Regions from separate parts of the Pseudoalteromonas apostichopi genome, predicted to be linked through region 1. Evidence: predicted binding sites of a transcription regulator. Region 1 holds the regulator's gene; the other holds the start of a gene.
The links. Region 1 encodes sigma-54, which starts transcription at its own class of promoters, with help from an activator protein. Its sites were predicted from a motif close to GTTGGCACGNNNNTNGNNT; they were not measured.
Positions count from the first base shown of each region.

Region 2: a site for sigma-54 is predicted at 5,887-5,905, ahead of QUE86_RS11825 (CsbD family protein). Genes of this name have one in related genera too.

Region 1 covers NZ_AP028065.1:2,167,395-2,176,151, reverse strand. Annotated here, with positions in the region: gene lptC (LPS export ABC transporter periplasmic protein LptC) at 1-203, shown strand, start outside; gene lptA (lipopolysaccharide transport periplasmic protein LptA) at 193-714, shown strand; gene lptB (LPS export ABC transporter ATP-binding protein) at 711-1,436, shown strand; gene QUE86_RS09770 (RNA polymerase factor sigma-54) at 1,554-3,050, shown strand; gene hpf (ribosome hibernation promoting factor) at 3,078-3,365, shown strand; gene ptsN (PTS IIA-like nitrogen regulatory protein PtsN) at 3,369-3,821, shown strand; gene rapZ (RNase adapter RapZ) at 3,822-4,667, shown strand; gene QUE86_RS09750 (HPr family phosphocarrier protein) at 4,683-4,955, shown strand; gene mgtE (magnesium transporter) at 5,167-6,525, shown strand; gene QUE86_RS09740 (YgiQ family radical SAM protein) at 6,560-8,740, opposite strand.
Region 2 covers NZ_AP028065.1:2,622,097-2,630,853, reverse strand. Annotated here, with positions in the region: gene QUE86_RS11850 (LysR substrate-binding domain-containing protein) at 1-607, shown strand, start outside; gene QUE86_RS11845 (alkene reductase) at 706-1,794, shown strand; gene QUE86_RS11840 (MBOAT family O-acyltransferase) at 1,802-2,239, opposite strand; gene hrpB (ATP-dependent helicase HrpB) at 2,390-4,810, opposite strand; gene QUE86_RS11830 (substrate-binding periplasmic protein) at 4,980-5,747, shown strand; gene QUE86_RS11825 (CsbD family protein) at 5,944-6,141, shown strand; gene QUE86_RS11820 (GGDEF domain-containing protein) at 6,182-7,222, opposite strand; gene metH (methionine synthase) at 7,432-8,757, opposite strand, start outside.

The DNA of each region.
Region 1 (8,757 bases):
ACTTAACCCATAACGGTATGATCGAAGATATAAAAGCAGAAAACATTAATGTCGACATTAATAAAATGACCATGTTTTCAAAGCAACCTGTAACACTAACAGGACCGAATTTAAAGATTACCGGTAAAGGCTTAAAAGCCGATTTAAAAACCGAAATTGTTGAGTTAACTAACCATACACGAACCATATACTATGACCAATAAACTGAAGAAATTACTCCTGATCCCAAGCTTATTGATTGCGTTTTCCGGCACCGCTGCCGAGCAAACTGGCGCACAAATTAGCATTAGCTCAGATCGCCAAGTTGGTAAACTAAAAGATGGCGTTGGCATATTTGAAGGTAACGTAGAGATCGTGCATGGTAATCGTCGTATTACAGCAGAACGTCTTGAAGCACACGGCGGTGATACCGAAGGTACAGTAGAGCTAATTATTGCAACAGGCAAACCAGCTTACTTCGAAGAAAAACAAACGGATGGTTCCGTAATGAGCGCCAGTGCTGAAGAAGTTCGTTATGATGTTGCGAAACGCTTCTTAACCTTAAACGGTGAAGCTGAAGTTACCCAAGCTGGTCAAAAAGTAACAGCGAAAAGCATTACCTATGATATGGCTCAGCAGCTTATCAGTGCTGAAAAAGACGAAAACTCATCAGATCGTGTACACACTATTTTAGTACCTGTTGAAAATAAAAAAGACAATAAAGGCCAACCATGAGCACATTAAAAGCAGAGCTTTTAGCTAAGAGCTACAAAGGCCGCCAAGTGGTTAAAAATGTCGGTCTGGAAGTTGAAGCTGGCAGTATTGTTGGCTTGCTTGGCCCAAATGGTGCTGGTAAAACCACGACTTTTTACATGATTGTAGGCCTAGTTCCGAGCGACAAAGGTAAAATTAGCATCGATGATAACGATATTACCCTTTTGCCAATGCACAGCCGTGCGAGGTTGGGTATTGGTTATCTACCGCAAGAATCTTCGATTTTTCGAAAGTTAACAGTTTACCAAAACTTGATGGCTATTTTAGAGACTCGTAAAGATCTAAATAAAACCACGCGGGAAGAAACTCTAAATAGCTTATTAGATGAATTTAGCATCCAACACATCCGTGATAGTCAAGGTATGGCGCTATCTGGTGGTGAACGTCGCCGCGTTGAAATTGCTCGCGCATTAGCCGCTAATCCTAAATTTATCCTTTTAGATGAGCCTTTTGCTGGTGTTGATCCAATTTCAGTGTTAGATATAAAGAAAATTATTGAGCACCTAAAAAATCGTGGTATTGGTGTACTAATTACTGACCATAATGTTCGAGAAACCCTTGATGTTTGTGAAAAAGCCTACATTGTTTCTCATGGGGAGCTAATTGCATCAGGCACACCTGAGCACGTATTAGCTGACCAAACTGTACGCGATGTTTATCTAGGCGAGCAATTTAGGCTGTAACCATTACGCCACCGACTAGAGCATCTGCTAGACTTATAACAATGACAATAAATCGATAATAACTTAACTGTCTTTGCACAGTTATCGATAACTTAAAAAAAGGATTGTTAGGGATACATGAGGCAATCATTACAGCTGCGCATGGGCCAGCAACTTACAATGACTCCACAACTGCAACAAGCTATTCGTTTGTTGCAGCTCAGTACATTGGATCTCCAACAAGAAATTCAAGAGGCGCTAGATAGTAACCCTTTACTTGAAGTGGAAGAAGCGGATTACAACGAAGAAAGCATCGGCAAAAATGAGCAAAAAGCTGAATCTGACGATGTGCAAGTCAGCGCTTCTGCAGACGAAGCACCTAGCGAATATGAACAAGAAAGCAGTGATGCTCTAAATAAAGACACTGTAAGTGACGATTTAGCCATGGATGTTACATGGGATGAGTACATGAGTGCCGCTCCATCAACATCATCAGGGCCAATGCCAGAAGATGAATCTATTTATCAAGGTGCATCGACCGAAACCCTTCACGAATACCTTATGTGGCAATTACAGCTCACTCCCTTTAGTCCGACTGATGAAGCGATTGCTGTGGCAATTGTTGAGGCTATCGATGACTCTGGTATTTTAACGGTAAGCTGTGAAGATATCGTCGAGAGCTTTAATCAAAATAGTGATGAAGAAGAAATCGAACTTGATGAAGTCGAAGCGGTCCTAAAGAGAATTCAATTGTTTGATCCTGTCGGTATTGGGGCGCGTAGTTTACAGGAATGCCTGTGTATTCAACTTCGCCAATTCGATGCAAACACGCCATATTTAGCTGAAACTAAAATGGTTTTATCTGAGCATATCGAATTATTAGCGAGTCGCGACTATCGAACTTTGATGAAAAAGACTAAGCTTAAAGAAAATGAGCTTAAAGAAGTAATGACGCTAATTCACAGCTTAAACCCTAAGCCTGCGGATAGCATAGTACGCGAAGAGTCTGAGTACGTCATACCTGATGTATCAGTGAAAAAAGTAAAAGGTCGCTGGGTGGTTGAGTTAAACCCAGATAGTATGCCAAAGATTAGAGTGAACAGCCAATATGCGGCTATGTCTCGCTCTGTTAAATCAAGTAGCGACAGCCAATTTATTCGCTCTCACTTACAAGAAGCAAAGTGGTTTATTAAGAGCTTAGAAAGCCGTAACGATACACTATTAAAAGTGACCAACTGTATCGTTCAACAACAACAAGCTTTCTTTGAGCATGGCCCAGAAGCAATGAAGCCGATGGTGCTAAATGATGTTGCTGAAATGGTCGAAATGCATGAATCGACGATTTCACGAGTAACAACGCAAAAATATATGCATACCCCTAGGGGTATTTTTGAGTTGAAATATTTCTTCTCAAGCCATGTCAGCACTGAAAATGGTGGTGAGTGTTCTTCAACAGCAATACGCGCTTTAATCAAGAAGTTAGTCGCTGCAGAAAACTCGGCTAAACCATTGAGTGATAGCAAAATTGCAGATATATTGGCTGAGCAAGGAATTAAAGTAGCTAGACGTACAATTGCAAAATATCGTGAGTCTCTAGCAATACCTCCGTCTAATCAGCGTAAGAGTTTGATTTAGACGTTTTACATAGAAGGAAAAATGCTTATGCAACTAAATTTAACTGGTCGTCATGTAGAAATCACTGATTCATTAAGAGACTATGTAAACACCAAGTTTGCGAAACTAGAAAGGCATTTTGACCATATTAATAATGTTCATGTCATTCTAGATGTAGAAAAATTAAGCCAAAAAGCAGAAGCAACTTTACATGTAAACGGAGGCGAATTGTTCGCTTCTACAGAACATCAAGATATGTACGCAGCCATTGACTCGTTGATCGATAAGCTTGATCGCCAAGTCATTAAACACAAAGAGAAATTAGCTCGACATTAAATTATGAAACTAAGTTCACTTACTAATCAGGACTGCAGCAAAGCTGCGGTCCTTTTTAATAGCAAAAAAAGAATTCTTGAATATATCAGCGAACTGGCTCACCAGCAGCTTCCTCATTTATCTCAACAAGATATCCTAAATGCTTTACTCAACCGAGAGAAGCTAGGTAGCACCGGTATTGGCCGAGGTATTGCTATTCCACATGGCCGAATGAGTGGCGCCGATGAACCTCAGGCGTTTGTCATAGTGAGTGAATCCCCAATCAATTTTGATGCAATTGATAATCGCCCTGTTGACATTTTCGTAGCACTCATCGTACCAGATGGTGACTCTCAGCTTCATCTAAAGACCTTATCAACAATTGCTGATAGACTTAAAGATAAAGAGTTTTGTAAACAGCTGCGTAGTGCTACTACCGATCAGCAACTGTTTCAGGTTATATCAGCAGAGGCATAAATGGAATTAATCATTATCAGCGGTCGCTCAGGCTCAGGTAAATCGGTCGCTTTACGAGTACTTGAAGACTTAGGTTATTATTGCGTTGATAATATTCCAGTCAATTTACTGCCTTCGCTCGTGCGTAGCGTATCAGATAACTACGATAAAATAGCGGTCAGTATTGATGTGCGTAACCTTCCAAAAGAGCAGCAAGAATTTAATGATATTCTTGAGTACCTTCCTGGTTTCGCAAATCCAACACTTTTTTACTTAGACAGTGATGACCAAACCCTGATAAAACGCTTTTCAGAGACTCGTCGTTTACACCCATTATCCATTGATTCTTTGCCACTTGATCTGGCTATTAAACAAGAAAAAGTCTTACTCGATGTGTTGATCACTCGTGCTGATTTTATGATTGATACCACAGATCTCAGTGTTCATCAGTTAGCAGAATCAATTCGCGAAAAGATTTTGGGTAAAAAGGATAAAAAACTGATTATCACTTTTATGTCTTTCGGCTTTAAACACGGTATTCCAAAAGAAGCTGATTACGTATTTGATGCACGTTTTTTACCTAACCCACACTGGGAACCTGATTTAAAGCCGCTAACGGGTCTAGATCAACCAGTAAAAGATTACTTAGCTAGCCACAGCATAGTGCAAAAGTTCACATGGCAAATTCAAACATTTGTACAAACATGGCTACCACATTTAGAGCGTAACAACCGAAGTTACCTTACCATTGCCATTGGTTGTACTGGTGGCCAACATCGCTCTGTTTATTTAGCGCAAACAATTGGTGAGAGTTTTGCTAAAAGCCATGACAATGTAAAAATTCGCCACCGTGAACAAGACATTTAATTAGGCACTATTATAATGCGCGCTGAAGATACCTTTTTAATTCAAAACAAACTCGGCTTACATGCTCGCGCAGCCACTGTTTTAGCCCAATTAGCACTACAATTTGATGCTAAAATTACGCTTTATCAAGACGATAAAGAAGCTGAAGGTGACAGCGTATTGGCGTTAATGCTACTTGAAAGCAGTCAAGGTAAAGAAGTTAGAGTCGTTTGTGAAGGCCCTGATGCTGATGCAGCATTAACTGCAATCGGTGAATTAATCGCACAGCGCTTTCACGAGCAAGAATAGCATTTGCTAAGCCTTCAAGATTTACGGTAAACTTAATTAGGATATTTGAAATTCCCTTTAAATATCCTACTTTTATATCGCTCGCTTTTCTAAGTTGCAAAACTCTTAATAAATTTATCACAGTGCGACGATATCTCTGCAAATACACCACAAAGCAACTATGCTGTATTTGCTCAGCCTATATAAACTTTTTTCAGTTGTAAGGACGCCAATGCCAGAAGCCTTTGAACAAGATTACCCACTACAACAACTCAAACAAGTGACCAAGTCACTCAATAGTGGTCAATTTGTTCAAGTGCGCGGTATGTTAGCCAAAACGGCGCCTTGTGATACAGCCCTTTTACTTGAGTCTTCTCCCCATAAAATTCGTCGTATGCTTTGGCAGCTGGTTGATCCAGATGTGCGTGGTGATGTTCTAGAAGAACTGTCTGAAGATGTACGTCTTGGTATTATTGCGCAGATGGAACCTGAGCATATTGCTGCCGCCACCGAGGACATGGACGACGATGACTTAGGTGAGGTTTTACGTAGCCTTCCTGATACCGTATATCAAGACGTAGTTAGTGCAATGGACTCGCAAGATAGAGAAAGGGCTACTCAGGCACTTTCTTATCAAGAGCGCTCTGCCGGTGCCTTGATGAACAGCGATACGGTAACAATTCGCCCAGATGTTACTTTAGATGTAGTGCTACGCTATTTACGCCTACGAGGTGAGCTACCAGAAGGCACTGATGACTTATACGTTGTTGATAAGCATAACTGCTTCCTAGGAGCACTTTCGTTAACTACACTGCTGACAAGCCCATCTGATAAAATTGTTCGCGATTTAATGGATGAAGATTGTGAGTCTATACTTATTTCAATGGATGAAAGTGATGTAGCACAACTTTTCGAACGTCATAACTGGATTTCAGCCCCGGTTGTTGATGACAACGCACACTTGCTAGGTCGTATTACCATCGATGATATCGTTGACGTAATCCGCGAAGATGCTGAACATAGCATGCTAAGCCTCGCTGGTCTTGATGACGAAGAAGATACCTTTGCGCCAGTGCTAAAAAGTTCGCAACGTCGCTCTATTTGGCTTGGAGTTAACTTATTAACCGCATTGCTAGCAGCAATTGTGGCAAGCTTTTTTGAAAATACCTTAGCAATTTTGCCTATTTTGGCAGTACTCAATGGTATCGTACCTTCAATGGGTGGCGTTGCAGGCAGTCAAACTTTAACACTGGTTATTCGTGGTATAGCCGTTGGCCATATTAATCAAACTAACCAACGCTTCTTATTACTCAAGGAATTAGCGATTGGCGCACTGAATGGCGTTATTTGGTCGATATTAATTGCCGGTGTTGTTGCCCTATGGCAATGGGACTTTAAGCTCGGTGCAGTATTAGCCTTTGCAATGTTTATGAACCTGGTTGCTGCAGGTATTGCGGGTGCAAGCATTCCATTAATTCTCAAGAAAATGAAAATTGACCCTGCCCTCGCTGGCAGTGTGGTACTCACAACCGTTACCGATATTGTCGGTATCTTTGCCTTCTTAGGTACTGCAACGTGGTTATTAATCTAATCTGAAAACGGCCCTTTAAGGGCCGTATTTATTTCTATTTACTTGCACGCTGCTTATTTTTACCAACTCTTGGTTTAGTATTGGCCTTTTTAAACTGGCTAAAACCGGTATGACGAGTCAGTGCCGCGCGGCCTTTACCGCCCTTCCCTTTAGCTGCTTTCTCGTTGCGGCCTTCTTCAGGTACCAAACAGTTTGGCCCCTTACCGATTAGATTCGCTTTGCCCATTTTTCTTAGCGCTTCACGGATCATCGGCCAACCAGCAGGATCATGGTAACGTAAAATCGCTTTGTGTAAACGACGCTGGCGGGCGCCTTTTGGTACAGGCACTTGCTCAGTGTTATTTTTAATATTGCGTAACGAGTTCATCTCAGTATGATAAATCGTCGTTGCGTTGGCCATTGGCGACGGATAAAAGTTTTGTACTTGATCAAGCTTAAAGTCATTACTCTTTAACCAAAGCGCCATATTAACCATGTCTTCGTCTTTAGTTCCTGGGTGAGCAGAAATAAAGTACGGGATCAGATACTGCTTTTTACCTGCTTCTTTTGAGTATTTATCAAATAGCTCTTTAAACTTATCATAAGCACCCATACCCGGCTTCATCATCTTAGATAATGGGCCATCTTCGGTATGCTCAGGGGCAATTTTTAAATACCCGCCTACGTGATGGGTAACCAGCTCTTTTACATAGCGTGGATCTTCAACTGCTAAGTCATAGCGTACGCCTGAAGCAATTAAGATTTTCTTCACACCCTTCACATCTCGGGCTTTTTTATAAAGCTCAATGGTTGGCGTGTGATCCGTGTCCATATGCTTACAAATATCAGGATAAACGCATGATAAACGACGGCAAGTACTCTCTGCTTTTTTACTCTTACAGCGCAACTTATACATATTCGCAGTCGGTCCACCTAAGTCAGAAATAACCCCTGTAAAACCCGGTACCTTGTCACGAATTTGTTCAATTTCATCAATAATTGATTGCTCTGAACGGCTTTGAATAATACGCCCTTCGTGCTCTGTGATCGAACAGAAAGAACAACCACCAAAGCAGCCACGCATAATGTTCACTGAGGTTTTAATCATTTCATACGCAGGGATTTTGTCATCACCATAACTTGGGTGCGGAATACGTTGGTATGGCAAACCAAATACACCATCCATTTCTTCTGTTTCTAGTGGAAATGCTGGCGGATTTACCCAAATAGAACGGTCGCCATGACGTTGAAATAACGCACGTGCACAGCCTGGATTTGTTTCTTGGTGCAAAATACGCGACGCATGGGCATAAAGCGGCTTATTCACACTCACTTGCTCAAACGCTGGCAGTTTAACGTAGGTCTTTTCCCATGGTTTAGGACGTGCAGGCTGAACAGTTATTGGTTTGGCTGCTTCAGCACTTAGATCAATACCCGCTTTTTTAAACTCAGATTTACTACAACCCACATCATCTGCGCCATACGGGTTTGGAATTGGATCAATCTTACCGATTTTATCGATAGCTGTAGAGTCACTACCACGCCAACCCGGCAATGGTTCCTTACGAATTACCGCGGTACCACGTATATCTTGAATTGTCTCGACCGACTCACCTGCGGCAATACGGTGAGCCACTTCAACAAGTGGACGCTCAGCATTACCGTAAATTAAAATGTCGGCTTTGGCATCAAACAGAACACTTCGGCGTACTTTTTCTTGCCAGTAATCATAATGAGCAATACGACGTAAACTCGCCTCAATACCACCGATGATCAGCGGCACATCTTTATAAGCTTCGCGACAACGTTGGCTATATACAACCACCGCACGGTCAGGGCGTTTACCACCTATGTTACCTGGCGTGTATGCATCATCATGACGCATACGCTTTTCAGCGGTATAACGGTTGATCATCGAGTCCATATTACCCGCCGTAACACCAAAGAATAAGTTAGGCTTGCCTAACGCCATAAAGGCATCTTTCGAGTTCCAGTCAGGCTGCGCAATAATACCAACGCGAAAACCCTGCGATTCAAGCATGCGGCCAATCACAGCCATACCGAAACTTGGGTGATCAACATATGCATCACCACTGACAATGATCACGTCACAGCTATCCCAGCCTAACGCGTCCATTTCTGCACGAGTGGTCGGTAAGAATGGCGCCGTGCCATAGCATTCAGCCCAATACTTAGGGTAAGAAAACAGGCCTCGCTCGGCTTTTAATGCGCTCATAAAGTGTACTCTGCTAA
Region 2 (8,757 bases), 450 kb from region 1:
AGGAAAGTTAAGAGTCGATGCCGCGAGCCCCTTTGTGTTTCACCAATTAGCGCCACATTTAAAAGCCTTTAATCACGCTTATCCTGATATAAAGCTCGAGATCACCAGCCACGACAACATTATCGATTTGCTTGAACATAAAACCGATATTGCCATTCGTATTGGCGAACTTGCTGACTCAAACTTGCATGCGCGCACTTTGGGCATAAGCAAACTACAGCTAGTAGCAAGCCCTGATTATTTACAAGCTGCACCACCATTAAATGAGCTAACCGATTTAGCCTCACAACAACTTATTGGTTTTACCGATGCACCGCATTTAAACCACTGGCCGCTAACCACGCCTTTAGAGCTTAAATTTTCAATCAGTGCTTCAAGTGGTGAAACTGTTCGCCAGCTTTGTATTCAAGGTCACGGCATTACCTTGTTGTCGGAATTTATGATCAATGAAGATTTAAAAGCAGGCCGTTTAGTAAAAGTGCTCGAAGGCGAAGTGCTGAGCCCTAATCGCCGCGAAAAAGTGCATGCGGTGTATTATCAAAACAGCGGTGTGTCATCACGAGTATTAGCATTTTTAGACTTTATAGCACCAAGGTTAACGCTATAGTTTTTTCATTTTTAGCAAAAGTGTTTTGTGATTACTGGCATTAATTTCATAAATAACTTTCGTTATGCTGAAAGCATATTCGCTTTTAAGGAGCCGTAATGAACAAATTATTCGAAACCGTACAACTTGCCGGTCATACATTAAAAAACCGCATTGTTATGCCACCAATGACACGCTCTCGCTCATCACAACCGGGTGATATCGCCAATGAGTTAATGGCCGACTACTATGCCCAACGTGCCAGCGCAGGCTTAATCATTAGCGAAGGTACACAAATATCAGCGCTAGGTAAGGGCTATGCTTGGACGCCGGGTATTTATACTCCCGAGCAAATTGTCGGTTGGAAGAAAGTAACCGACAAAGTTCATCAAGCTGGTGGCATTATGTTCGCTCAGCTTTGGCATGTTGGCCGAGTGTCTCACCCAAGTAACACGGGTGGCGAGCAACCCATTGCGCCATCAGCCATTGCAGCCAAGGACGTAAAAGTTTTTATTGATGAAGATGACAAACCCGACTTTGTTGCCACATCACTGCCACTCGCAATGAGCCATGACGACATCAAACAGGTTATAAACGAATACCGCCAAGCTGCCCGTAATGCAGTTGATGCAGGGTTTGATGGTATTGAACTACATGCTGCTAATGGTTATTTAATTAATCAATTTATTGATTCAGAGTCGAACCAACGCACTGATGAATACGGCGGCAGTTTAGAAAACCGCTTACGTTTTTTACAACAAGTGACACAAGCGGTTTGTGATGAAATTGGCGCTGAGCGTGTAGGCGTGCGCCTTGCACCACTCACAACACTCAATGGTACGGTTGATGATAACCCCTTTGAAACCTATATTGGCGCAGCAAAAGTACTCAATGACCTAAACGTTGCTTACTTGCACATTGCCGAAGCTGATTGGGATGACGCGCCACTAATGGGGCAAAGCTTTAAGCAAGCACTACGTGAAAACTATGCCGGATTAATGATTTATGCAGGCAAGTACACTGGCGATAAAGCAGAGCAAGCATTAGCCGCAGGTTGGGCTGATTTAATTGGCTTTGGTCGTCCGTTTGTTGCCAACCCAGATCTGCCAGCTCGTATTGAACAAGGTATTGAGCTTGCTCAGCATGATCCAGATACCTTATTTGGAGGCGGTGCTAAAGGCTACACCGACTACCCTTTAGCAACGTAATAACACGCTAAAAAAGTAAGCTCGTCAACCAATAGCCCAGCACAATAAAGCTGATGTTGGCGAGCGCTCTTAACCACCAAGGAGCAGAGCTAAACTGAAGTTGGCTGTACTTGCTTAGCAATACCAAAGCGCCCATCACAGTAAACCAAGGAGTAAAAAAGAATATTGGCTTTAACTTCACTAAACTCACGGCTAAATCGTGCAGCGCTCCGCTTACGGCAAAGGTCACAACAACGGCACACCAAACCGGCATAATGTCATTGCAAGGCTTCATCACATAACGAGATAAATAATAGCTCCAAACCGGATTCCAATATCGCCAAAATAAATAAAACGAACCAGCACCCAGCGAACGTATCAGCATGTTGCGCAGCGAATCTTTATGGCCAATGGGCACACCTGTGCGTTTTTTAACGTATTGAGTAAGGGTTATAGCAGCAGACACCGACTTTCTCTTTTTTACTTATGACTAATTCAGACTACTAAACAACCAGTAAAAGAGAAACCAAAACAAGGCTAGAAATTGTAACGGTTTATGAAGTGAGCAGTTCTAAGGTAGGCAATAAAGCTGAGCTAAGCGCTCACTTCATTACAGTCACATCTTACTTTTCACTTTGTTGGTCGCTTGACTGATGGCAGGGTTGTCTGGCCAAAAATGTTTTGGGTAACGCCCTTTCATTTCTTTTTGTACATCGCGGTAACTCGTTTGCCAAAAGTTAGCTAAGTCTTGAGTTAACTGCAGCGGTCGCCTCGCTGGTGATAATAGCTCCATTAATAATGGCAACTTACCTTGCGCAAGTAAAGGCGTGCTGGTCATGCCATACACTTCTTGCATACGAACACTTAGCTTTGCAGGGCCATCAAGCTGATAAGTCACTTTTACATTTGAACCACTTGGCACGATTAATCGTATGGGAAGTAATTCATTTAATAAGCTTTGCTGCTGCCAATCAAAACAACTTTTAATCGCTTCGCTGTAGTTAAACTTTTTTAACTGCTCAAGGTTTTTAATATCATCAAAATAAGGTGCAAGCCATTGGTTATCAACAATTAATTCATCACGATTAAAAAGTGGGAATGATTCTGGTAACAGCTTACTTGCTAAGCTCATTCGAATCAGTAACTGCTCACTGTCGGGCTGTTCATTAAATAACGAAAAACCCTGCTTACTAAATAAGTTTAACCACGCTTTAGTGCGCTCGCTCTTATCTAGGGGCTGTTTACTTGGCTGACTCGCTATGGTGATAGCACCGAGCTTGAGCTCATCTTGATGGATAAAGCGCCCTGCTTTCTCATCGTATTCGCAGCGAGTTTGCTCAGTAAATAAATGCGAAAGCTCATCTTCAAGCTCACTTGGCATAAAGGCAACAGCAGCGAAAACACGGTTTCCCTTATGACCGCCCATGTGAGCAATGGCAATATAATCATCGTTATGCCAAAACTCCTCACTTAAGTCTGCGCCCGCACCATTGGCAAGTAAATAACCATTACCGCGCTTTTTTGCTAGCCGGTCAGGAAAAGCAAGCGCCACCAGCACCGCTAAATACTCTGTTTTAAGCTCATCAACCGGCTTGAGCTGCAAGCGTGATAGCCAATAAGTTAATTGCTGCTTAAATACTGGGTGCGGTTTGCTGTGCTGACTATGTAATGCCAAATTAAGATCAGCAGGCATACTAATGCGGCTTTCAAGCAGTGCAGTTAAATACCCCGCTAATATATAAATACCAGGCATGCGCTGCTCTAGTTGCTTTGCTTTAATAAGCATGTGCGAGAGGCGAATATCAGCTCCATAGCTCAGCATTTGGCTGCCAAGCGAGGTCAGCTTTTCATTTTCATCAATAGCTTCGAGCATTTTCAAAAGTGCCGTTGCCTGCTTAATTTGCTGGCTACTTGGTGGGTCGAGTAAGCTTAGCTCAGCAAGTGATGCCCCCCACTGTTTTGTCTCTAATAACAACTGACTAATATCACTGGTAAGAATTTCTGGCGCATCATGGCTGTTACGGCGCTCAAAGGTTTGCTTAGAGCCTAATCGATACACAACCCCCGGCTCAATTCGTCCAGCACGACCACCGCGCTGTATAGCTGAAGAACGAGAGATACTTTGAGTAACAAGTTCAGTGACACCGGTTTTTAAATTGAAATTAGCAGCACGGCGTTTGCCGCTATCAACCACAATGCGTATTCCTTCAATGGTCAAACTGGTTTCAGCCACATTGGTGGTTAATACCACTTTGCGTTTGCCATTTTTAGCTGGCGCTATAGCAGCTTGTTGCTCGTTTTTATTTTGCTCACCATACAAGCTAAATACTTCGACACTATCAGCTAAATCGTTTAGGGATTGCTGAACGCGTATGATTTCACGCTGTCCTGGTAAGAATACTAAAGCACTACCCGTTTGCTCACTAAGCGCCTGTTTTATCACGGCGGGTATATCATCAAGCCAGCGGCTTTCGTCTTTAAGTGGAATATACACTTCATCAATGGGGTAGCTTCGCCCTTGAGATGAGATAATAGGGCAGCTAAAAAAGTCACTGTAACGATCGCCGTCTAAGGTTGCCGACATCAGTAAAATTTTTAAATCATCGCGAAGTGCCGCCTGTGTTTCGAGGGCAAATGCCAAAGCTGTATCAGCAGCAATTGAGCGCTCGTGAAATTCATCAAATATAAGTAAATCAACATCACTTAGCTCTGGGTCATTTTGTAACATACGCGTCAGCATGCCTTCGGTGACTATTTCGAGCTTTGTTGCAGCGCTTACTTTTGATTCGCCACGAATACGTAAGCCGACACTTCCGCCGACTTTTTCATTTTGCTGACTTGCCAAGTACTGAGCAATATTGCGAGCGGCGAGTCGTCTTGGCTCTAACATTACAATGCGTTTAAAGTGCCCTTCGCGCATCAAGGTAAGAGGCAGCCATGTTGATTTACCCGCTCCCGGTGGCGCTTGCAATAAGGCCATAGGGTTACTCTGTAATGTGGTTAACAGGGATTGATAAATATCTTGAACTGGCAGCACGTTAGGTATCTCTTACTTTCTTTTCGCGCATTGTATCAAAAAATCAAAAGTTGCGATGAATAGAGGCTTATTTCCTGTATCGAGCTTTACAAGTGAAAACATTGCATTCTGCCTATTTAGGCTTATTCTTGATTAAGCAACCAAACAAAAATCAGGATAAGGAATTAACTTGTTCAGGATTTACTTTCACATTTTAATCACCTTGCTACTTTTGGTTTTGCCGTTTCAAAATGCGTTTAGTCAGCAAAAAATTACGGTAGCACTTGGAAATACCATGCCGCCTTGGGTAATGGTTGAAGACAACTCCGGCATTATTCCGGACTTGCTTCGCGCGACACTCGGTGCACATGGTTATCAAATACAATTCGTCTACGTCCCCTATGCAAGACGGATCACTTTATACAATGAAAACTTAGTTGATGTTGTTTATGATATAAATGAAAAAGTTATCGATACTCATAGAATGAGCGGCTACTTTTCAGATATTGCTTACAGCTATGAGAACTTTGCTTTTAGCCTAACCAAGCAAAACCTTCAGCTTAATTCTATTGGCCAATTAAAACACTTTAGTGTTCTTTCATGGCAAGGTGCTAAAGAATTACTCTCGCCAGAATATCAAGTAATGGCCAGAGAAAATCCACAATACGCAGAAACTTATGATCAATTAGCACAAGTTCAACTTTTGTATCGAAAGCGCTATGAGGTGATCCAGATGGACGGTAAAATTTTTGACTATTACCGAGCATTAATTAACATCAAGGGGGAAATTGATGTCTCTGAACCAGTGCAACGATTTGCATTATTTGGCAAGAATTCGAACGGCTTTTTATTTCGTGACGAAGCCTTAAGAGACCTATTTAACGAGAGCTTACGTAAGCTCAAATCAACTGAAGAATATATACGTATAATAAATCGCTATACATCTAAAAGTCACTGAGCAGCATAAAGCACTACCGGAACAGAAAATTTTACAGACTTTCTTTAAAAACTACGTAGTAATTGCAACTTTCTATCCTCCCTTCTTACTATCATAAAAATAAAACAACTACTAATCAACAATTTAACCAAATAAAACATATGGTACAGCGATTGCTTTTATTAAAGTGAATGTTTAACAAAGTAAGGAGATTATGATGAACAGCGATCGTTTAGAAGGCAATTGGAAAGAGCTTAAAGGTAAAGCACAACGTAAATGGGGTGACCTTACCAATGATGATTTAGATAAAATTGAAGGTAGCCGTAAAGAGCTGGTTGGTAAGCTTCAGCAAAAATACGGTAAATCGAAAGAAGAAGCTGAGCGTGAAGTCAGCGACTTTGAAAAAGGCCATTAATTTGAGCAATCAATAAAGCCGCTTATTGCGGCTTTATATTTTAAGCTGGCTCATGCTTTGCTAAATCTACTTCAGCGACCGTTTGATTTTTACCTTGTGATTTAGCACGGTATAGCCGTTTGTCGGCAATGTTTAAACAATGATCCATGCTCTCACCAGCAACGCGCACGTACAAGCCAATACTTAAGGTGACATGAAAACGATGCTGGCCACTCTTAAATGGCTTTTCAGCGAGTTTTTTATGTATTTTTTCAGCTACTTTTCTGGCCCTAAGTTCATAGCCTGTCGGGATCACAATTAAAAACTCTTCGCCCCCCCAACGGGAAATAACATCTCCTTCTGCGCACACTTTTTTAAATACATCAGCAAAAAATATCAGCACCTCATCGCCCACTTGATGTCCGTAGGTATCGTTTATCTGCTTAAAGTTATCTACATCCATCAGTAAAAACACTGACCCTTCACCAAAGCGCTCATCTTGCAAACATTCTGTTGCATAGCGACGATTAGCGAGTTCTGTCATCGCGTCTGTGCGAGCAAGCTTTTGATTAAGCTTAAGTTGCTCCATTAACTGCAAACTGTATTTATTACGGTAATATTCGTAGAAGCCGGCCAAAATACATAAAATCGAGAAACACAGCATGACCCGTGTAGGAAAGTAGTAGCTCGGATAACTGTAATAACCTAATTGATCGGTAAAGTAGAAAAGCACCGAGATAATAATGGCGAGTAATATAAGATCAAAGGCACCGCGCTTTAAGCCACGAATAAAAAAGGTCACGGGAGATACAATAAATAGCCATAACGGCCCTGTGCCATTGCTGCCACCCGAGACAGTTAAGAAGCACATCATTGCATAAAGTGCGTATAGCATGAGTACTGAGATAAATTGATCACGCCCCTTTATTAAAAAAGGCAAAGCAAAAATTACAACGCCAACAATTAATAAATAACTCAACGCGATGTAGCCATCTTGATAACTTGTGACCGACATCAACAAAGAGGTCACTGCACCAATAAATGCAAATACGCGTAAGAATCGCGCTTTATCTCTCTCGCTTGCATTCACAGTATCAATCACAATTCCACCTTAGACTCCTTGCTCAACCTCAATAACTTTAACACAAATATTTAAATTAGAAGGAAATTACCAATAATTAAGCTATGAAAATGCATTAAAGATAAAAAAGTATGATCAAAAAATGGGCACAAAATAATGGCAATATAGCAGTAAAAAAACGAGCCAGATTTGGCTCGTTTCATTTAAAATTTAAAGCTAATAACTAACTACTATTCAGGTTCATAGCCTAAATTAGGCGACAACCAACGCTCAGCTTCTGCAAGTGTCATGTTGGTCCGCTTGGCATAATCTTCAACCTGATCCTTTTGAATTTGCGCCACAGCATAGTACTTAGCTTCAGGATGAGAAAAATACCAGCCAGATACAGCAGCTCCCGGCCACATTGCGTATGAACTGGTTAGCTTCATACCAATACGCTGCTCGGTATCGAGTAACTGCCAAATTTTCTTCTTCTCTGTATGCTCAGGACAGGCAGGGTAACCTGGCGCTGGGCGAATACCTTGGTAGTTTTCACGGATAAGTTCGTCATTCGATAGATTCTCATCTACCGCATAGCCCCAATACTCTTTACGCACTTGCTCATGCAAATACTCAGCAAAGGCTTCTGCTAAACGGTCTGCAACTGCTTTAACCATGATCTTATTGTAATCATCTTGCTTAGCATCGAAGGCATCGGCAAGGTCATCTTCTTCAAGACCACCAGTTACCGCAAAGGCCCCGAAGTAATCGGGGGTGCCTTTTGGCGCAATATAATCAGCTAAGCAGTAGTTAGCAAAGTCGGTTTTTTCCGTTTGCTGACGCAAATGACACGATGTAGTTAAAAGCGTTGTACGTGACTCATCGGTATAAATCTCAATGTCATCCCCTACTCGGTTTGCTGGGAATAAACCAATTACACCTAGTGGCTGTAGCGCACCTGTTTGCTCAAGCTCATCAAGCATTGCATTGGCATCAGCAAATAAGCTTTTTGCTTGTTCACCGACAATTTCATCTTCAAGAATACGTGGGTATTTGCCAGCAATTGACCACGTCATGAAATAAGGTGTCCAGTCGATGTACTGTCTTAACGTCGCAATCGAAACATTTTTAAACTCAGTCACACCCAGCTTTTTCGGTACAGGTGGCGTGTAGTTGTCCCAATCGAGTTTTACAGCGTTGTCGCGAGCACGCTGTAAAGTAACTGGTTTTGAGCGCGGCTTTTTACGTGCTTGTTGTTCACGTACTTTTTCATACTCAGTTTTAGTTTTCTCTAAAAAAGCTGGCTTTAATTCTTTAGACAATAAATTAGAGACCACACCCACAGCACGGCTAGCATTATTTACGTAAACCACACCTTTATCATACTGCGGCTCAATTTTAACCGCGGTATGCGCTTTAGAGGTTGTTGCACCACCAATCAGTAGCGGTAATTCAAAACCACGGCGAGTCATTTCTTTTGCCACATGCACCATTTCATCTAGCGATGGAGTAATAAGCCCTGATAAACCAATAATATCGGCTTTCTCGTCAATAGCGGTTTGCAAAATTTTCTCTGC